Regions from separate parts of the Specibacter sp. AOP5-B1-6 genome, predicted to be linked through region 1. Evidence: predicted binding sites of a transcription regulator. Region 1 holds the regulator's gene; each other region holds the start of a gene.
What was found. The regulator Rex, encoded in region 1, represses fermentation and respiration genes when NADH is low (regulators of the CRP and FNR family bind a similar motif). The targets are predictions, from matches to a motif close to CTTGTGAANNNNTTCACAAG.
Positions count from the first base shown of each region.

Region 2: a site for Rex is predicted at 2,710-2,729, ahead of araB (ribulokinase). Genes of this name have one in related genera too.
Region 3: a site for Rex is predicted at 1,629-1,648, ahead of ACT3TS_RS11800 (glyceraldehyde-3-phosphate dehydrogenase). Genes of this name have one in related genera too.

Region 1 covers NZ_JBQSVT010000003.1:6,173-11,492, forward strand. The annotation lists gene ACT3TS_RS02095 (hypothetical protein) at 260-691, shown strand; gene ACT3TS_RS02100 (hypothetical protein) at 922-1,632, shown strand; gene ACT3TS_RS02105 (redox-sensing transcriptional repressor Rex) at 1,742-2,500, opposite strand; gene ACT3TS_RS02110 (glutaredoxin family protein) at 2,675-3,049, opposite strand; gene ACT3TS_RS02115 (HAD family hydrolase) at 3,228-4,040, shown strand; gene ACT3TS_RS02120 (30S ribosomal protein bS22) at 4,196-4,294, opposite strand; gene ACT3TS_RS02125 (helix-turn-helix domain-containing protein) at 4,409-4,645, opposite strand; gene ACT3TS_RS02130 (3-deoxy-7-phosphoheptulonate synthase) at 4,804-5,320, opposite strand, start outside.
Region 2 covers NZ_JBQSVT010000043.1:12,867-18,186, reverse strand. The annotation lists gene ACT3TS_RS16580 (glyoxalase superfamily protein) at 1-242, shown strand, start outside; gene ACT3TS_RS16575 (aldose epimerase family protein) at 271-822, opposite strand; partial or broken gene ACT3TS_RS16570 (aldose epimerase family protein) at 851-1,240, opposite strand; gene ACT3TS_RS16565 (LacI family DNA-binding transcriptional regulator) at 1,373-2,410, shown strand; gene araB (ribulokinase) at 2,787-4,469, shown strand; gene ACT3TS_RS16555 (L-ribulose-5-phosphate 4-epimerase) at 4,466-5,155, shown strand; gene araA (L-arabinose isomerase) at 5,190-5,320, shown strand, end outside.
Region 3 covers NZ_JBQSVT010000020.1:58,849-64,168, forward strand. The annotation lists gene ACT3TS_RS11785 (zinc ribbon domain-containing protein) at 1-164, shown strand, start outside; gene ACT3TS_RS11790 (VOC family protein) at 197-568, shown strand; gene ACT3TS_RS11795 (YaaA family protein) at 719-1,483, opposite strand; gene ACT3TS_RS11800 (glyceraldehyde-3-phosphate dehydrogenase) at 1,728-3,218, shown strand; gene ACT3TS_RS11805 (hypothetical protein) at 3,399-3,539, opposite strand; gene ACT3TS_RS11810 (SRPBCC family protein) at 3,536-3,838, opposite strand; gene ACT3TS_RS11815 (ArsR/SmtB family transcription factor) at 3,831-4,169, opposite strand; RNA gene rnpB (RNase P RNA component class A) at 4,328-4,709, shown strand; gene ACT3TS_RS11825 (acyltransferase) at 5,025-5,320, opposite strand, start outside.

The DNA of each region.
Region 1 (5,320 bases):
TGCCGGCAGTCAAGGCGGTGCCGCACAACCCCCGCCCGGATACGAACAGTCGGGCGGTCAGCCCCCGGGTTACCAGCAGTCGGGCGGACAGCCCCCGGGCTACCAGCAGCCCCCGGCAGCTTATCCACCGCCGGGCTACCAACAGCCCGGCAACCAGCCTCCGGGCGGGCAGCAGTACCAGCAACCCGGTTATCAACAGCCCGGCGGGCCGCAACCCGCCAACTCCAATTTTGAGTTGCCCAAGGATATGCCCCGTTCAATGCAGGATGTCTTGCCTGTTGGCGGCTTTTCCGGAATGTTCAAGATGGACGGCCTGCCCCAGCTGCTGAAGATCTCCTACATCATCTGGCTGGTGACGGCTGCGATTTGGCTCTTTTTCACTTTCTTCGCCTTCGTCGGTTCGCTCTTCCTCTTAAGCTCGTCATATTTCCGTGGTTCAGGGGTCCGGGGAATTGTGGTCTCCATCATTTCGCTGGTGCTGATCGCTGCGATCGTTGTTTGCGCCATGAAGCTCAAGGAAGGCATGCAGTGGGCCCGGTGGGCACTGTCAGCAGTGGCACTCATCAGCATCGTCCTGCTCATTACCGGCAATGGCGGCAGCGGCTTGTTAAGCGTTGTGGCCGCCGTGTTGATGTGGCTGCCGGAATCCACTGCCTGGCTCAATTCCCGACACAGGGGCGTCAGCCAGTAGCTTCAGCACGCAGTTTCAGTACGCAGCTTTGACGCCGTGCCGCTCTCATTCAACGGGGCAGGTGGTTGTGCTGGAAGAGGTCGCGTAGGGTTTGTATCAAACCCTGCCGCGGCCTTTTTCCATTTCTGGCCGGCGGCCGGCGCACCCGCTCGGCCAGCCCCACCGGCCGGGCACCCGGCAACACTGAACTCGGCCAAGCCCCGCTCGGCCACACTGAAAGAGCAGCTGTCATGACCACCCCCGGTGAAGAACCCGAAGAGCACCCCACCACCCGCCCGGGAAGCTACGGCGAGATCGCCCCAGGCGTGCCACGCTATGGGCAGTACGCACCAGCCGGATGGGAACCGCCCCAGGACGTGAAGGACGCGCAGAAGGGCCTCACTCCCCCGTCAGCCTTGCCGGCGGCGCCGTCTTATCCCGGCTTTCAAGGCCAGCAGCCCGGCCTGCCTGCCGACACCGGAGCACCTTTGGCGCCTCCCAACAGGGTGGTGCTCGCCACCAGGCTGATCATGGCAGCCGGAGTCCTGCAGCTTGTTGCACTCGTTATTTGGGCGTTCGCCATGACAACTCCCGCCGGGCAGGAACTGCTGCGTTCAACAGTCGGACAGGCCATGGACACCAATCCGGAAGCTGCTGCCGCCGTCACCGAACAACAACTGTTCACCACGGTGGCAGCGTTCATGGCGGTGATTCAAGCCATCTGTGTCCTCGGGTACTTTTGGATTGCTGCCAAGCTGCGCCGCGGGAGAAACTGGGCCCGAATCACGGCCCTCGTCCTTGCCATCATCTCGATTGCGCTGGTGCCTGAAGGCGGATCGTATTCGTTTTACTCCGGCGCCCGCATAGTTTTGGGACTGGTTGCCGTGTTCATGCTGTTCAGGTCCCCAGCCAAGGAGTTCTTCCTGGCGCACAAAGCACGACGCGGCACCCAGAAACGCTGACCTGCAGGCTCTGACCGCGGCCCAGTAACCTCCGGGCGCCGGGCACTGGCTGGTTGGGGCAGCGGGCACTGGCTGACCCAGTTGTCGCCTTCTGCCCCGGGCATCGGACTCAGGCGCCGGGCCTGTCCTGTTCCAGGCTGTCCGGTTCCAGTCTGGCCCGTTCCGGGCTGTCCGGTTCCAGCCGGGGCTCCTGCAGGCGCTGGGCGTGATAGGCCAAAATTTGCAGTTCGGTGGCCATGTCCACCTTGCGCAGGTTCACATGCTCCGGCACGGTCAGGGCCACGGGGGCGAAGCTCAGGATGCTGCGGACGCCCGCCGCCACCACCCTGTCGCAAACAGACTGCGCCACGGCTGCCGGCAGTGCCAGGACGACCATGTTGACGCGGGCGGACTTGACCACGTTTTCCAGGTTTGCGACGTCACTGACGCGCAGCCAGCCAATTTCGTTGCCGATGATCATCTGGTCGGCGTCAAGCAGGGCCACGACGTCAAAGCCCCGTGATTCAAATCCAGCGTAACGGGCCAGTGCACGGCCCAGGTTGCCGGCACCAACAATGGCGACGCGCCATTCGTGGGTCAATCCGAGTGCCTGGGCAATTTTGCGACTCAGGTTCGCCACGTCATACCCAACACCGCGGGTCCCGTAAGAGCCAAGGTAGGAAAGGTCCTTGCGAACATTTGCCGACCCCACTCCAGCCGACTCGGCAAGTGCCTCGGACGACACGCTCTCGGTGCCCTCGGTCAGCAGGGCATTGAGCGTACGAAGATACAGCGTCAGCCGCGAGACCGTTGCAGGCGGCAGCCGCCGGGCCGGCTCCGCCGTCGGTTCTTCCGGGGTCTGCGCTGAGGTCAAGGCTTCACTCCACATTCTCAAACTATGGCCGGGTCCAGATGCTGAACATGTGTCAGCAAGGTCCGCAGCGGCCTGCAACCACTGTATGGCGTGGCCCGTCCACAGCCAAAAGCAAGGACCCGCCTTGGTTGCGTGTGCGCCTGCCCGGACACGGGCATGGTGGCCGCGCTGCGACAGCGCTGCGGGAGACTACTGTCCGGCCAGTGCACGGCCGAGAACGCTGCGCAGCCGGTTCGGGTCGATGTGCCAAAAGTCCCGCTGGACGCCATCGACAAGCACGACGGGCACTTCCTCCCCGAATCGTGCTGACAGTTCGGGGTCGTCGTCAATGGAGACCTCGCTCCAGGACATGCCAAGTGCTCCCGCGACTTCCGTGACGACAGCTCGTGCGTCATCGCACAGGTGGCAGCCGGCCCGGGTGACCAGCTCCAGGAGCGGCTCGCCGGCGCCCGTCTTGGGGCCGGCGGCTCCGTCGGCAGGGCTTTCGGCAGGGTCGGCGGGTGCGGCGGGTGCGGCGGGTGCGGCGGTGTTGCGTGTGACCGGGTTGTTGGCAGCAGGTTCCATGACTACAACGGTACCCAGTGGCGGCACCGGGTGACGCATGCCCGTGTGTCACGGCGGCAGGCGAGGCATGCCGGGCCTTGAGCCGGCCCCACACAGCAAATGAAAGTTTCACCACAGTTAACCGCTGCGGCAGGTGGCGGAACGGGCACGCCGGGACTGGATTGACTAGACTCGTCCCATGCCCGACGTGACTACCAACAGTGCCGAGGCCGCCTCGACCACTGAGCAGCACCAGGGTGAGGCTGCTTTCTTCGATGTGGACAACACGTTGATGAAGGGCGCCAGCTTGTTCCATGTGGCCCGCAAAATGTATCAAAAGCACGCCTTTACCCTGCAGGATGTTGCGGGCTTCGCGTGGAAGCAAACCAAATTCATCATGCGCGGCGAGAACATGAATGATGTTCATTCTGTCCAGGACTCTGCGCAAAAACTGGCCGCCGGAATCAGCGCGGATTTTGTCCGTGAACTTGGCGAAGAAGTCTACGACGAGATGATCGAATCCAAGATCTGGCCCGGCACGAAGGCGCTGACACAAGAGCACCTGAAATCCGGCCGTCAAGTGTGGCTCGTGACGGCGACCCCGGTGGAAGTGGCGGGCGTCATTGCCGCCCGGCTCAACCTCACAGGCGCACTGGGCACCGTTGCCGAGGTTGAAGACGGCGTCTACACGGGCCGCCTCGTGGGTGAAATCCTGCATGGGTCGGCCAAGGGCCGTGCAGTTCGCGCGCTGGCCGAAAGTGAGGGTTTGGACCTTTCCCGCAGCTGGGCCTACAGCGATTCCTACAATGACATCCCACTGCTCACGGCGGTGGGCAATCCGGTGGCCATCAACCCGGACGCCAAGCTGCGCAAGCATGCGCGGGACAACAACTGGCCCATCTACGATTACCGTTCCGGGCGCCGCGCCGCCACCGTGGGCCTGAAGGCAGCCACAGGTGCGGGCGTGGTCTACGGACTGTGGAAGGGCATCGCCATGGTGCGCAAACGCTAACCACCCAGCGCAAGGCGACCCCAGCGTGGCCCACGGCGTGGGCGGGCACTGCGCTGGCGGGCGGGGCACCCGCTGGACGACCCGGCGTCGTGCCTGGGCATAAAAAACACCCGCACACCTCTACGGTGAACGGGCATTTTTGCGAAGAAGAAGCTTTACTTCTTGTTGCGACGCTGGTGACGCGTCTTGCGAAGCTGCTTACGGTGCTTCTTCTTGGACATCCGCTTGCGGCGCTTCTTAACTACTGAACCCATGAAAGTTCCTCACAAACTGCATAGAACAACCTCGGATGAGGCCGTAAACGATTAGGTTGACCGATCGCAGGAATCGGTCAAAGCCGAAAATGGATCTTTCCTAGGGTACCGCCTTTACCCTGTATGCGCCGAACCGGCGGGCCCATGCGTCTCTGTGCCATCCACCACGGCAGAGCGCAGGAAGCTTTCGACGGCGTTGGCCGGCACCCGATATGACCGGCCAAAACGGACGGCGGGCAGTTCACCGGCATGAACCAGGCGGTAGACGGTCATTTTGGACACGCGCATGAGCTCGGCCACTTCCTGAACCGTCAAAAAGTTCACATCGGAGAAATTCTGCTCCTGCGTCATCGCTGTCCTCGGTATCCATTTTTCATTAGAAAAGATCCAGGTGCGGGCACGCGGCACCTTCTGCTCGTACGCCAACTCTAGGTGCAGATGGTGCTTATGTGAAAGTTGTTTCTTCACAGCCCGGTTTTTCGGGCGCGAATTCGCGAACTCATTCGCGCCTATGCGGTGCGGCGGGCGCGCGAGCTGCGGGCCAGGTTGGCCAGCACCTCCGCCGTCACGTCCCAGTCCATGCAGGCGTCGGTGACGGACTGCCCGTACGTCAGTTCAGCCTCGCCGGCCGCAACCTTTTCAACGTCGAGGCTCTGCGCCCCGCCCGCCAGGAAGCTCTCCAGCATGACGCCTGCGATGGTGTGCGCCGAGCCGTCGCCGGCTTCCAGCTGGGCACCGATTTCCAGGGCAACCTCGGCCTGGCGGTGGTGGCTCTTGCCTGAGTTGGCGTGGCTGGCATCCACAATCAACCGCGGATTGACGGCCGCGGCGGCGGCCTTCGCGGACGCCTCCGCCACATCGGCGGCCTTGTAGTTCGGCCCCTTGCGCCCGCCGCGCAGGATCAAGTGGGTGTCTTGATTGCCGGCGGTGCTGACAAGGGCGGCACGGCCGTCGCCGTCGATCCCGAGGAACGACTGCGGGGCGCTTGCCGCATTGCAGGCGTCGAGCGCAACCTGCAGCCCGCCG
Region 2 (5,320 bases), on a different contig from region 1:
CCCCGCCCGGCTCGGCCTGCTCCATCTGCATCGGCGAAGGGCTGACCGACGCCGCACCGGGCACGGCGCCCATGATCCAGGTGGTGGTCAGCGACATTCAGGCAGCCCACGACCAGCTGGCGGCCAACGGCGTGGATGTCAGCGACGTTGACGTCCAGGCTTGGGGCCACTTTGTGTACTTCGCCGACCCCGACGGCAACAAGTGGGCGCTGCAATACCTGCCGAACCGCCCCAACGGCTGATCCTGCGGGATCGTTGCGGGCACGCTGGTTAGAGCGCTGCAATGAGCCAGTGTGCGTCGTGGCGCTCGCCGTGGGCAAGAACGACAAGGTCGTGGCCTGAGTTGAAGACGTCGGGCGGGCAGCTCATGGGCTCCACGGCCAGGCCGATCCGGTTCAGGTGGGGTTCGGGACGGTCGGCCGTGTGGATCTGCACCCATGGCAGGACGGCAGGGTTCCAGCGCATGAGGACGCCGGTCCCTTCGGCGGAGAGCAGCCGCACTTCAACGTCGTCGCCGCCCTCCTTCTCGGCAGTGTCCCGGGCCGGCGCCAGACCTGTGTAGGCATGGTCGATCTCGGTGCTGCCCAGGGCCCGTGGCTGCTGGAAGTCGAGGCGGCCGCCGTCGTGGTTGTCGACGGTGGCAAGCGTGGTGGGCAGCAGCCTGTCGGCGGTGACACCCAGAACCTGTGCGGCCGGCAGCTCCAGCGTCCACTGATCCACGGGTCCGCTTCCTGCGACCAGGTAGGGGTGCGGGGCAACACCGTAGGGTGCCGGCTTGGTGCCGGGGCCCGCCCACATTGCGCGCCGAAATGTGCCAGTCAAGGCCTGCGTCGCTGAGTGTGTACGCCACCTGGACATCCAGCCGGTGCGGGTACCCGGCCTGCGGTTCGAGCACGGTGCCAAGGACGACGCCCGACGGTGCCTGTTCCAGCAGTTTCCACTCGTTCCAGAGCACCAGGCCGTGGAGGGCCGTCATGCGGTCAGTCTCGTTGATGCCCAGCTGCTCATTGTCGCCATTGAAGGTGTAGGCGCCGTCGGCGATGCGGTTGGGCCAGGGAACAAGATTGGCTCCCCGGTAACCGGGACGGAGCTCCCCGGCTGCAAACGGCACCACAAGGTTGCGCCCGTTGTGCGTGAGCGAGCGCAGCGTGGCGCCCACCGACGCGATTACGGCGCGGTAGCGGCCTGATTCAAGGGTGAACTGGACACCTGACGCGGGATGGCTGGAAATGGTTGACATGCGTTTTCCTCTGCGAGAATGAGTGTGAGTGTCTTACGGTTGTAGCACGAATGATTTTAAAGTTTGGAGACAGCGCCGGGGCCGATTCCCCGGCGTCAACCATGCCGGGCAGTGCCGGAGAACAGGCTGACAATGACTGACCACGTTTCGTCGAACGACCGCCCTCCCGTCATGGAAGACGTGGCTGCTAGGGCAGGGGTGTCGCACCAAACAGTCTCCCGGGTGATCAACAACCATCCCAATGTCAGTGCCAAGACGCGCACGGTGGTGGAAGCCGCCATCGCCGAGCTTGGTTACCGGCGCAATACAGCGGCACGGCAGCTGGTGACCCGGCGCTCGGAGACCTTTGGCGTGGTGGCCCACAACATGGAGCATTACGGTCCGGCGCACATTCTGCTGGGCATCCAGGAAGCCGCTTACACAGCCGGCTATGCCGTCAACACCGTTGGGCTGCCGGATGTGAGCGAGAAGGCCATCAACGAGACGGTGGAATACCACCTGGCACATCAAGTCGACGCGCTCGTGGTCATTGCCCCGCAGGAAGAAATTGTGCGCACCATTGAACGACTGAACCCGGGCGTTCCGCTCGTTGCCATCGGTGACATTGGTGCGGCCGGGGTGCAAAGCGTTGGCGTCGACCAGCAGCGTGGCGGATGGCTGGCAACCCAGCACCTGATTGATCAGGGACACCGCAAGATTGCCCACATCATGGGCCCGGCCGACTGGCTTGACGCCCAGGCCCGGCGCCGCGGCTGGGAAGCAGCCCTGGCCGGTGCCGGTCTGGAGCCGGGCCCCCTGCTGGTGGGGGACTGGAGCGCCGAGTCCGGCTACGGTGCCGGGGAACAGCTGTTGGACAACAGCGAATGCTCCGCCGTCTTTGCCGCCAATGACCAGATGTCCCTTGGCGTGATCCGGGCCGCGTATGAGCGCAATTTGCGGCTGCCCCGCGATCTGTCCGTTGTTGGTTTTGATGACAGCCCCGAGTCTGGTTTTTATTTCCCGCCGCTGACGACCGTCCGGCAGGACTTTGCCGAACTGGGACGCCGCTGCGTTGGGATGATCCTTGACGGCATTTCCGGCAATGATCCGTTGTTTTCGGTGCGGATTCAACCCCACCTGATACTGCGGGCGAGCACCGGGCCGAGGCCTGTGGCACTGGCCCGCAGTTAGGCGGGGCAGCCTGCAGCGTGGAGAGGCCTGAAACGACGTCGCCGTTGTTAGCGCTAACAGATTTCATGCCCAATTATCCCTAAAATGGCGACCGGCGTATCCAAGTCACAAACTCCGCGTTGCAGTCCGAAAAATGGCGCACAGCGGGCCAGTGACCTTGCGATCTTAGGGGATTGTAGCTGGTTGCAGCCCGACCAGCAGGTATATCGGTGGCACCCTCGCGGTTTTCTTGGACTGACGGGAATGCGCCAGCTGCTGTTCGCATCGATGAACTCCCCTTGACTTGGGCAGGTGGAACGGTATTGTTAGCGTTCACAAGTGTATTTCTTTTGGCCACCTCCCATGGTGCGCCGGAAGCATCGGCTGAGAGGAAACCATGGGGACGCAGGAGTCTTACGTAATTGGCATTGATTACGGCACCCTGTCCGGGCGTGCAGTGGTGGTGCGCGTTCGCGACGGGGCCGAGCTTGCCTCCGCCGTCGTGGAGTATCCGCATGCCGTGGTGGAGCGGTCCTTGCCGGGCTCTGCTGAGAGGCTGCCGCCTGAATGGGCGCTGCAGGTCCCCGAGGACTACCGCCAGGTGCTCAAGCAGGCTGTGCCAGCGGCCGTCACCCAAGCGGGGATTGACCCGTCCGACGTCGTCGGCATCGGCACGGACTTCACCGCCTGCACCATGGTGCCCACCACAGCCGACGGCACTCCCTTGTGCGAACTGCCGGAGTTCGCCGCCGAACCGCACGCCTTTGTGAAGTTGTGGCGCCACCATGCGGCCCAGCCCCAGGCCGAGCGCATCAACGAGCTGGCCCGGCAACGCCAGGAAAGCTGGCTGCCGCGCTACGGCGGACTGATTTCCTCCGAATGGGAGTTTGCCAAGGGGCTGCAGCTGCTGGAGGAAGCACCCCGGGTGTACGCCGCCATGGACCACTGGGTTGAAGCCGCCGACTGGATCGTCTGGCAACTGACAGGCAGCTACGTGCGCAACGCCTGCACGGCCGGCTACAAGGGCATCCTGCAGGACGGCCGGTACCCGTCCAAGGATTTCCTGTCGGCGTTGAATCCGGATTTTGCCGGTTTTGTTGCGGACAAGGTTGACCACCCGATCGGCAGCCTGGGTGATTCTGCCGGCGGGCTCAGCGCCGAAGCCGCAGTCTGGACGGGCCTGCCCGAGGGCATCCCGGTCGCCGTGGGAAACGTTGACGCGCACGTCACGGCACCGGCGGCAAAGGCCGTCCAGCCCGGCCAGATGGTGGCCATCATGGGCACCTCAACCTGCCACGTCATGAGCTCCGATGAGCTCCGCGAAGTGCCAGGCATGTGCGGAGTCGTCGACGGCGGCATCATCCCGGGCCTGTACGGTTACGAGGCCGGCCAAAGCGGCGTCGGCGACATCTTCGGCTGGTTCATCAAGAACTCGGTGCCCGAGAGCTACCACGCCCATGCGGCAAAGCGCGGTGTTGGCATCCACGAATACCTGACCGCACTTGCCGAGCGGCAAAACATTGGCGAACACGGCCTTGTTGCCCTGGACTGGCACAGTGGGAACCGATCCGTCCTGGTTGACCATGAACTCTCCGGCGTGGTTGTCGGGCAGACCCTGGCCACCACACCCGAGGACGGTTACCGGGCGCTGCTGGAAGCAACAGCCTTCGGCGCCCGCGTCATTGTGGAGACGTTCAACGCCGCTGGTGTTCCCGTCACGGAATTCATCGTGGCCGGCGGGCTCATGAAGAACCAGCTGCTCATGCAAATTTATGCCGACGTGCTGAACCTGCCGCTGTCCACCATCGGATCAAGCCAGGGCCCCGCCTTGGGATCCGCCATCCATGCAGCAGTCGCGGCGGGCCGCTATCCCGACATCATGGCCGCCTCCGAAGCCATGGGCAGCGTGAACCGCGCAGTTGTCAGCCCCATCCCGGAAAACGTCGCCGCCTACAACGAGCTTTTTGCCGAATACCGCCTCCTGCATGACTACTTTGGCCGCGGCACCAACGACGTCATGCACCGGCTCAAGGCGATCGCCCGCAGGGCCCACAAGGTGGCAGTGGAGGTGACGGCATGAGCTGGTCAGCTGCCACCATGACCGCCGTCGCATCCCTGCGCAGTGAAGTGTGCCGCCTCCACGCCGAACTCGTCCGCTACGAACTGGTGGTGTGGACTGCCGGCAACGTCTCTGCCAGGGTTCCCGGCGAGGAACTGATGGTCATCAAGCCCTCGGGCATCGACTATGACGCACTCACCCCCGAATCCATGGTTGTCACTGACCTGCACGGAACCCCGGTCGACGGCGGATGGGGCAACCCTGCGCTGGCGCCGTCGTCCGACACGGCAGCACACGCCTACGTGTACAGGCACCTGCCGGAGGTGGGCGGCGTCGTGCACACCCACTCAAGCTACGCCACGGCCTGGGCCGTGCGCGGCGAGGCAATCCCGTGCGTGCTGACCATGATGGGCGACGAGTTTGGCGGGGAAATCCCCGTCGGACCGTTCGCCTTGATCGGGGACGACTCCATTGGCCGCGGCATCGTCGAGACGCTGGCGGGCTCCCGCTCGCCAGCCGTGTTGATGCAAAACCACGGACCCTTCACCATCGGCGCCACGGCCAAGGCCGCGGTGAAGGCCGCCGTGCTGTGCGAGGAAGTTGCCCGCACGGTGCATTTTGCCCGCGAGCTGGGTCCCATGATCCCCATCGACAGCACCCACATCGACAGCCTGCACCAGCGCTACCAAAACGTCTATGGACAGTAACCCACAATCCGCCTCCTGTCTCGAAGGAATGAACATGTCTTTGCAGTTAACCAATTCTCTGTCCGGATACGAAGTCTGGTTTCTGACCGGAAGCCAAAACCTCTACGGCGAGGAAACCCTGCGCCAGGTCGCCGAGCAGTCGGCTGAAGTGGTCAAGACGCTGCA
Region 3 (5,320 bases), on a different contig from region 1:
AATACGGTGTGGGCGCAGCCCGCCTGTTCCACGGCAAATCAGAAGGGTCCGGCATGCAGCTCAGTGCCGGCGACCTGGTCGACATCAAAAAGGCGAGCCCGGACACTATCGTCTTCTGCCCGGACTCCGGCGCCATCCTCGTCCGCTCGGAGGACTGGGGATAAAACCGCACACGGCGCCCGGCCGTCTGCACCACCTGGAGATTTGGGTGCAGGAGTACGGCTGGGCCAAGCAAAGCCTGGGCTGGCTGCTGGAGGAACTGGGCTACACCTTGGTTTCCGAATGGGGTCATGGCGGCAGCTGGCAGGGTGCCGGGGAATACATTGTGCTCGAATCAGGACCCGATGTTGCCGGGCCGCACGAACGCCGCCGCGCAGGACTGAACCATCTCGCCCTTGCCGCCGGTCCGGCGTCGAACGTCGATGCCCTGGCCGACGCCGCCTTGGGCCACGGGTGGACGCTCATGTTTGCCGACAGGCACCCGTACGCGGGAGGGCCCGGACACTACGCGGCCTACCTGGAAAACCAGGACGGCTTCGAAGTTGAACTGGTGGCCGGCGAAAATTAGCCGCCGCCCGCCCCGCACACTCCCGCCCGCAATTCGAGTTTGCAGATATTGGACGAAAATCAACGAAAATCGGCCAGAATGGTCCAACAACTGCAAAGTGGAATCCGCGTCATGGATGCTCCGCTACGGATTTCTCCGGGGGAGGGGCGGTCAGTCCGCCAGAATGATGTTCAGGGCGTGCGCCTTGCGGGCCGTGCCAGCCACGAGCTCCACCGTCCACTTTTCCCCGGCCGCCCTGGCCAGCTGGGCGGGTGTCTCGGGAGCCTTGCCGCGGCGGGTCAGCAAATGCCGGGCCAGCTCGCCGCGGGTGTGCTTGGCAAAGTGTGAGACCACCTTGCGGGTGCCGTCGCGCTCGGTAAAAACGTTGACGGCAACAGTGCGATCGGCATCCGGCACCCACGCCGCCGCATACGTGCTGGAGCGGCAATCCACGAGCAGCTGCCCTTCCGCGGGCCCCGACAACGCAGCCGCCAGCAGGGGCTTCCAGTAGCTCGCCAACTTGCCCAACCCGGGCAGCCCCACAGCCATCGACAACCGGTACGCCGGGATCCTGTCCGCGAAACCAACGGCACCCCACAATCCCGAGACAACCACGACGGCGGAATCGGCCTTGCGCTTTTGGCCCGCCGTCAGGCTTTGGTAGCCCAGGGCGTCAAAGAGCACTCCCGTGTAAATGCTGTGCGCCGGCGCTGCCGGCTCATGGGCCAGGCGGGTGTTCCGAATGACTTCATGGAGCAGCGAGGAGCCCACGCCCAGCCGGGTCAAGGCGTCGTCTTCCCCGGACACGGCGGCCAAGGCTGCTGCGACATCCTGCCTGGCCGAGGTCAGCTCGGGAAAGCTCAGTTCGGCGAGGTCGACGGGGGCGCCAGCGTCGGCAGGGGTCTTACCTTCAGAGGGGGGAAGCAAAATCAGCACCGTTCGAGCTTAGCCGGTCGGCCGATCCCCTAATGCACGCAGGATCGCATTGCTGCGAGAGCGTTTCGGAATATCGCCCCATTGCTGCGAGAGCGTTTCGGGGTGGGCGGGGCAGGAGGTGGGGTGCGCGAGGCTGTGGACCGGTCTAGTGAACCGTCTCACCTAACTCGCCGGTAACATGCGTGCGCTGTCAGACTTGAGAGGCTTGAACCAAGGGTGTTTTGAGCTGGAAGAGGATAATTACGTGGTGCAAGAACTCGTGGCAAACAACAGCGACGCCGTCCTGGATTCCTGGATCGGACGGGAAACCATGGCGGAAGCGATGATTCCGCTCATTGGCAAGCTGTACCGGGAAAACAATGTCCTGACCAACATTCACGGCCGCTCGCTGATCAACCAATCAGTCATCAGCCTGCTCAAGGCCCACCGCTTTGCCCGCCAGATCGACGAGGTGGAACTGCCGGTGGAAGAAACCCTGCCGCTGCTGCAGGCGCTCGTCACCCTGGAACTGGGTGCCGCTTCGCTTGACCTGGCCCGGCTCAACGCAGGCTTCAAGGCCTCGGGCGGGACCAGCCTTGAGGCGTTCCTCCGCACGGAACTGGCCGACGTCGTCGACCGTTTCGGTGCCGACGAACGCACCAGCACCGACGTGGTCCTGTACGGTTTCGGACGCATCGGGCGCCTGCTGGCCCGCATCCTCATTGAACACTCCGGCGGCGGCCACGGACTGCGCCTGCGCGCCATTGTGGTGCGCAGGGGCGGCGACATGGACCTGACCAAGCGTGCCAGCCTGCTGCGCCGCGACTCCGTCCACGGCCCCTTCAATGGCACGATCACGGTGGACCAGGAACGCAACATCATCCAGGCCAACGGCATCGCCATCCAGGTTATCTACTCGGACAGCCCGGCCACCATCGACTACACCGGCTTCGGCATCCACGACGCCCTGGTGGTCGACAACACCGGCCGCTGGCGCGACGAGGAAGGACTCTCCCAGCACCTGAAGAGCACCGGCGTGTCCCGTGTCCTGCTGACGGCCCCGGGCAAGGGCTCCCTGAAAAACATTGTGCACGGCATCAACCACGGCACCATCGCGCCGGAAGACAAGATCGTCACGGCGGCCTCCTGCACCACCAACGCCATCACCCCGGTGCTGAAGGTCCTGAACGACAGATACGGCATCGTCCACGGCCACGTTGAGACGGTGCACTCGTTCACGAACGACCAGAACCTGACGGACAACTTCCACAAGGGGGACAGGCGCGGCCGCTCGGCTGCCCTGAACATGGTCCTGACCGAGACCGGCGCCGCGAAGGCCGTGGCCAAGGCGCTGCCCGAACTCGAAGGTAAGCTGTCCGGAAACTCCATCCGCGTCCCCACCCCCAACGTGTCGATGGCGATCTTGAACCTGACCCTTGAAAACGGCACCACCAAGGATGAGGTCAACACCTACCTGCGCGACATCTCGCTGCACTCCGGCCTGCGCAAGCAAATCGACTTCATCGATTCCCCCGAGGTCGTCTCCAGCGACTTCGTCGGCTCCCGGCGCGCCGGAATCGTTGACGGCCTGGCCACCATCAGCTCCGACAAGCACCTGGTCCTCTACGTTTGGTATGACAACGAATTTGGCTACAGCTGCCAGGTGGTCCGGGTCATGGAGGAAATGGCCGGGGTTCACCCGCGCGCCTTCCCGGCCCTGGAAACGGCTGCCGAGCCGGCCACAGCGCTGGCCTGACCCAGACACCTCCTGACCGTGGCACCAAGGGTGCGGTTCGGCGTCGGACATCAAAGCCCGACGCCGAACCGCACCTTATATTCTCCGGCTGCCTGGGTTCTGGCTGCTTCAGTTCCCGCTGTCTGGGTTCCGGCTGCCGCCGTGAGCGCTCCCGCAGTGCGCAGTGCCGGCGGGCCGCCGCTAGGCAGTGAGGAACGCGACCAGGGCGTCGAAGGCGATCTGCCAGCCGGCTGTCGTGCCCTCGTACTGCTCGGGCGACAGGTGGCCGCCGGTCTGGCTGAAGCGCATCTCCGTGCCCCCGTCGACCGCGGTGAGGATCACGGTGAGCAGCTCGCGGTCACTGCCGGCTTCGTCGGTATGGTCATGACGAGCTTGTTCGGGCGGTCGACCTCGAGATACTCGCCGCGCCAATGAAAGTCGGGCATGCCGTTGCCGAGGATCATGGTGGCCTTCCAGAGCCCGCCTTCGCGAACATCCATGGACAGGGACTCCAGCGGGACCACGATGTCGGGCCCGCCCCACCAGGTGGCGAAGGATGTCGGCGTCACCCAGGCGTCGAAGACTGACTCGGGCGGCACGGAAAATATCCGGGTGACGGTGGAGCCTGTTGTTTCAACCATTGCTCTTGCCTTTCATTTCTTGTGTGAGGTGTTGCTCCAAAGCATCGAAGCTTTGGTCCCAGAATCGGCGGTAGTCGTCGATCCAGTCGGCCGCAGGGGCGAGCGCGGCGGCATTCAACCGCGCCGGCCGCCACTGGGCGTTGCGCCCGCGGGCAATCAATTCCGCCTTCTCGAGCACCTGGAGGTGCTTGGAGATGGCGGGCAGGCTCATGGCGAACGGTGCCGCAATGTCTTTGACGGTGGCCTCGCCACGCGAAAGCATCGCAAGGATTGCGCGCCTGGTTGGATCAGCCAGTGCCGAAAAGGTCCTGCTGAGCTCGTCGGTTTCCATGAACTGATAATAAACCTGTTGGCTAATTAACCGCTAGGTTAAATGACCGATTTTTTGCGACATCTTTTTCGAGTCCGGGACCGCGTCCGGGACCAAAGCGTGGGCGTTGGGCCCGTCGTCGAACATTGCCTGGCGAGACGGTAGACTTGTTCACTGGATAGGGCAGCTAGGCAACCGCGAGTCACGCAAGTGGCTCGAGGAACGTCCGGGCTCCACAGGACAGGGTGGTGGGTAACACCCACTCGGGGCAACCCGCAGGAAAGTGCCACAGAAAGTAGACCGCCCGCACGGCTGAAAGGCTGGAGCGGGTAAGGGTGAAACGGTGGTGTAAGAGACCACCAGTTCCCCAGGTGACTGGGGAAGCTCGGTAAACCCCGCCCGGAGCAAGGCCAGACAGGGCATGTTTGAGGGCTGTTCGCCCGAGTGCCTGGGTAGGCTGCTAGAGGGCGTCGGCAACGGCGTTCGTAGATGGATGGTTGCCTCTCCGCCGCGGGCAACCTCGGCGGATGACAAAACCCGGCGTATCGGCTGCCCTATCCAACATAAGTCTCATATTCCGTGCAGTTCTGCAGGAGTAAAGCGCTCAGAACGTTGAATTGGCGCGGCCCCGTGGATTGCATCTTCGCCGTGTTTGACAGGCAATGACTGGGTGGGACCGTGACGGAACTCCCTGAAAACTCCCTGACTATTTCACCCCGCCCACTCCGGCCACGCTTGGTTGAGCGCTTCGAGTTTGGCTTGGTGGAGTGTGTGCGATGCACGGCCTCCAACGGGTCGCAGTTCGAGGAGGCGGCTTCCCAGCCCTCGCCCAGCCGATTTCGTTCGCGCTCAAGCCGGAACCTGTGGCTCCCATCGCTATTGTGTATTTAGTAGCCGCCGCCTGATGTGCCAGATGTTCCTGCGAAGGCTTAGGAACCGTTTCCGGTTTTCGGCAATGATCGCCGGCTGCTCTTCTGTCATGTTCCAGTACGCAGATTGCTCGACCGTGCTGGAATCAGGTTTGTAGGGCGGGGCGACAAATGAGAGGTGGGGCCGTTCCCAGACAATGTTCTTCCGAACCACTTTTGCCGGTGAACCGACTGCGATGCAGTTGTTCGGGATCTTCTTGTTGACGATGCTGCGGAAACCGATCACAGAGCCGTCGCCCACAT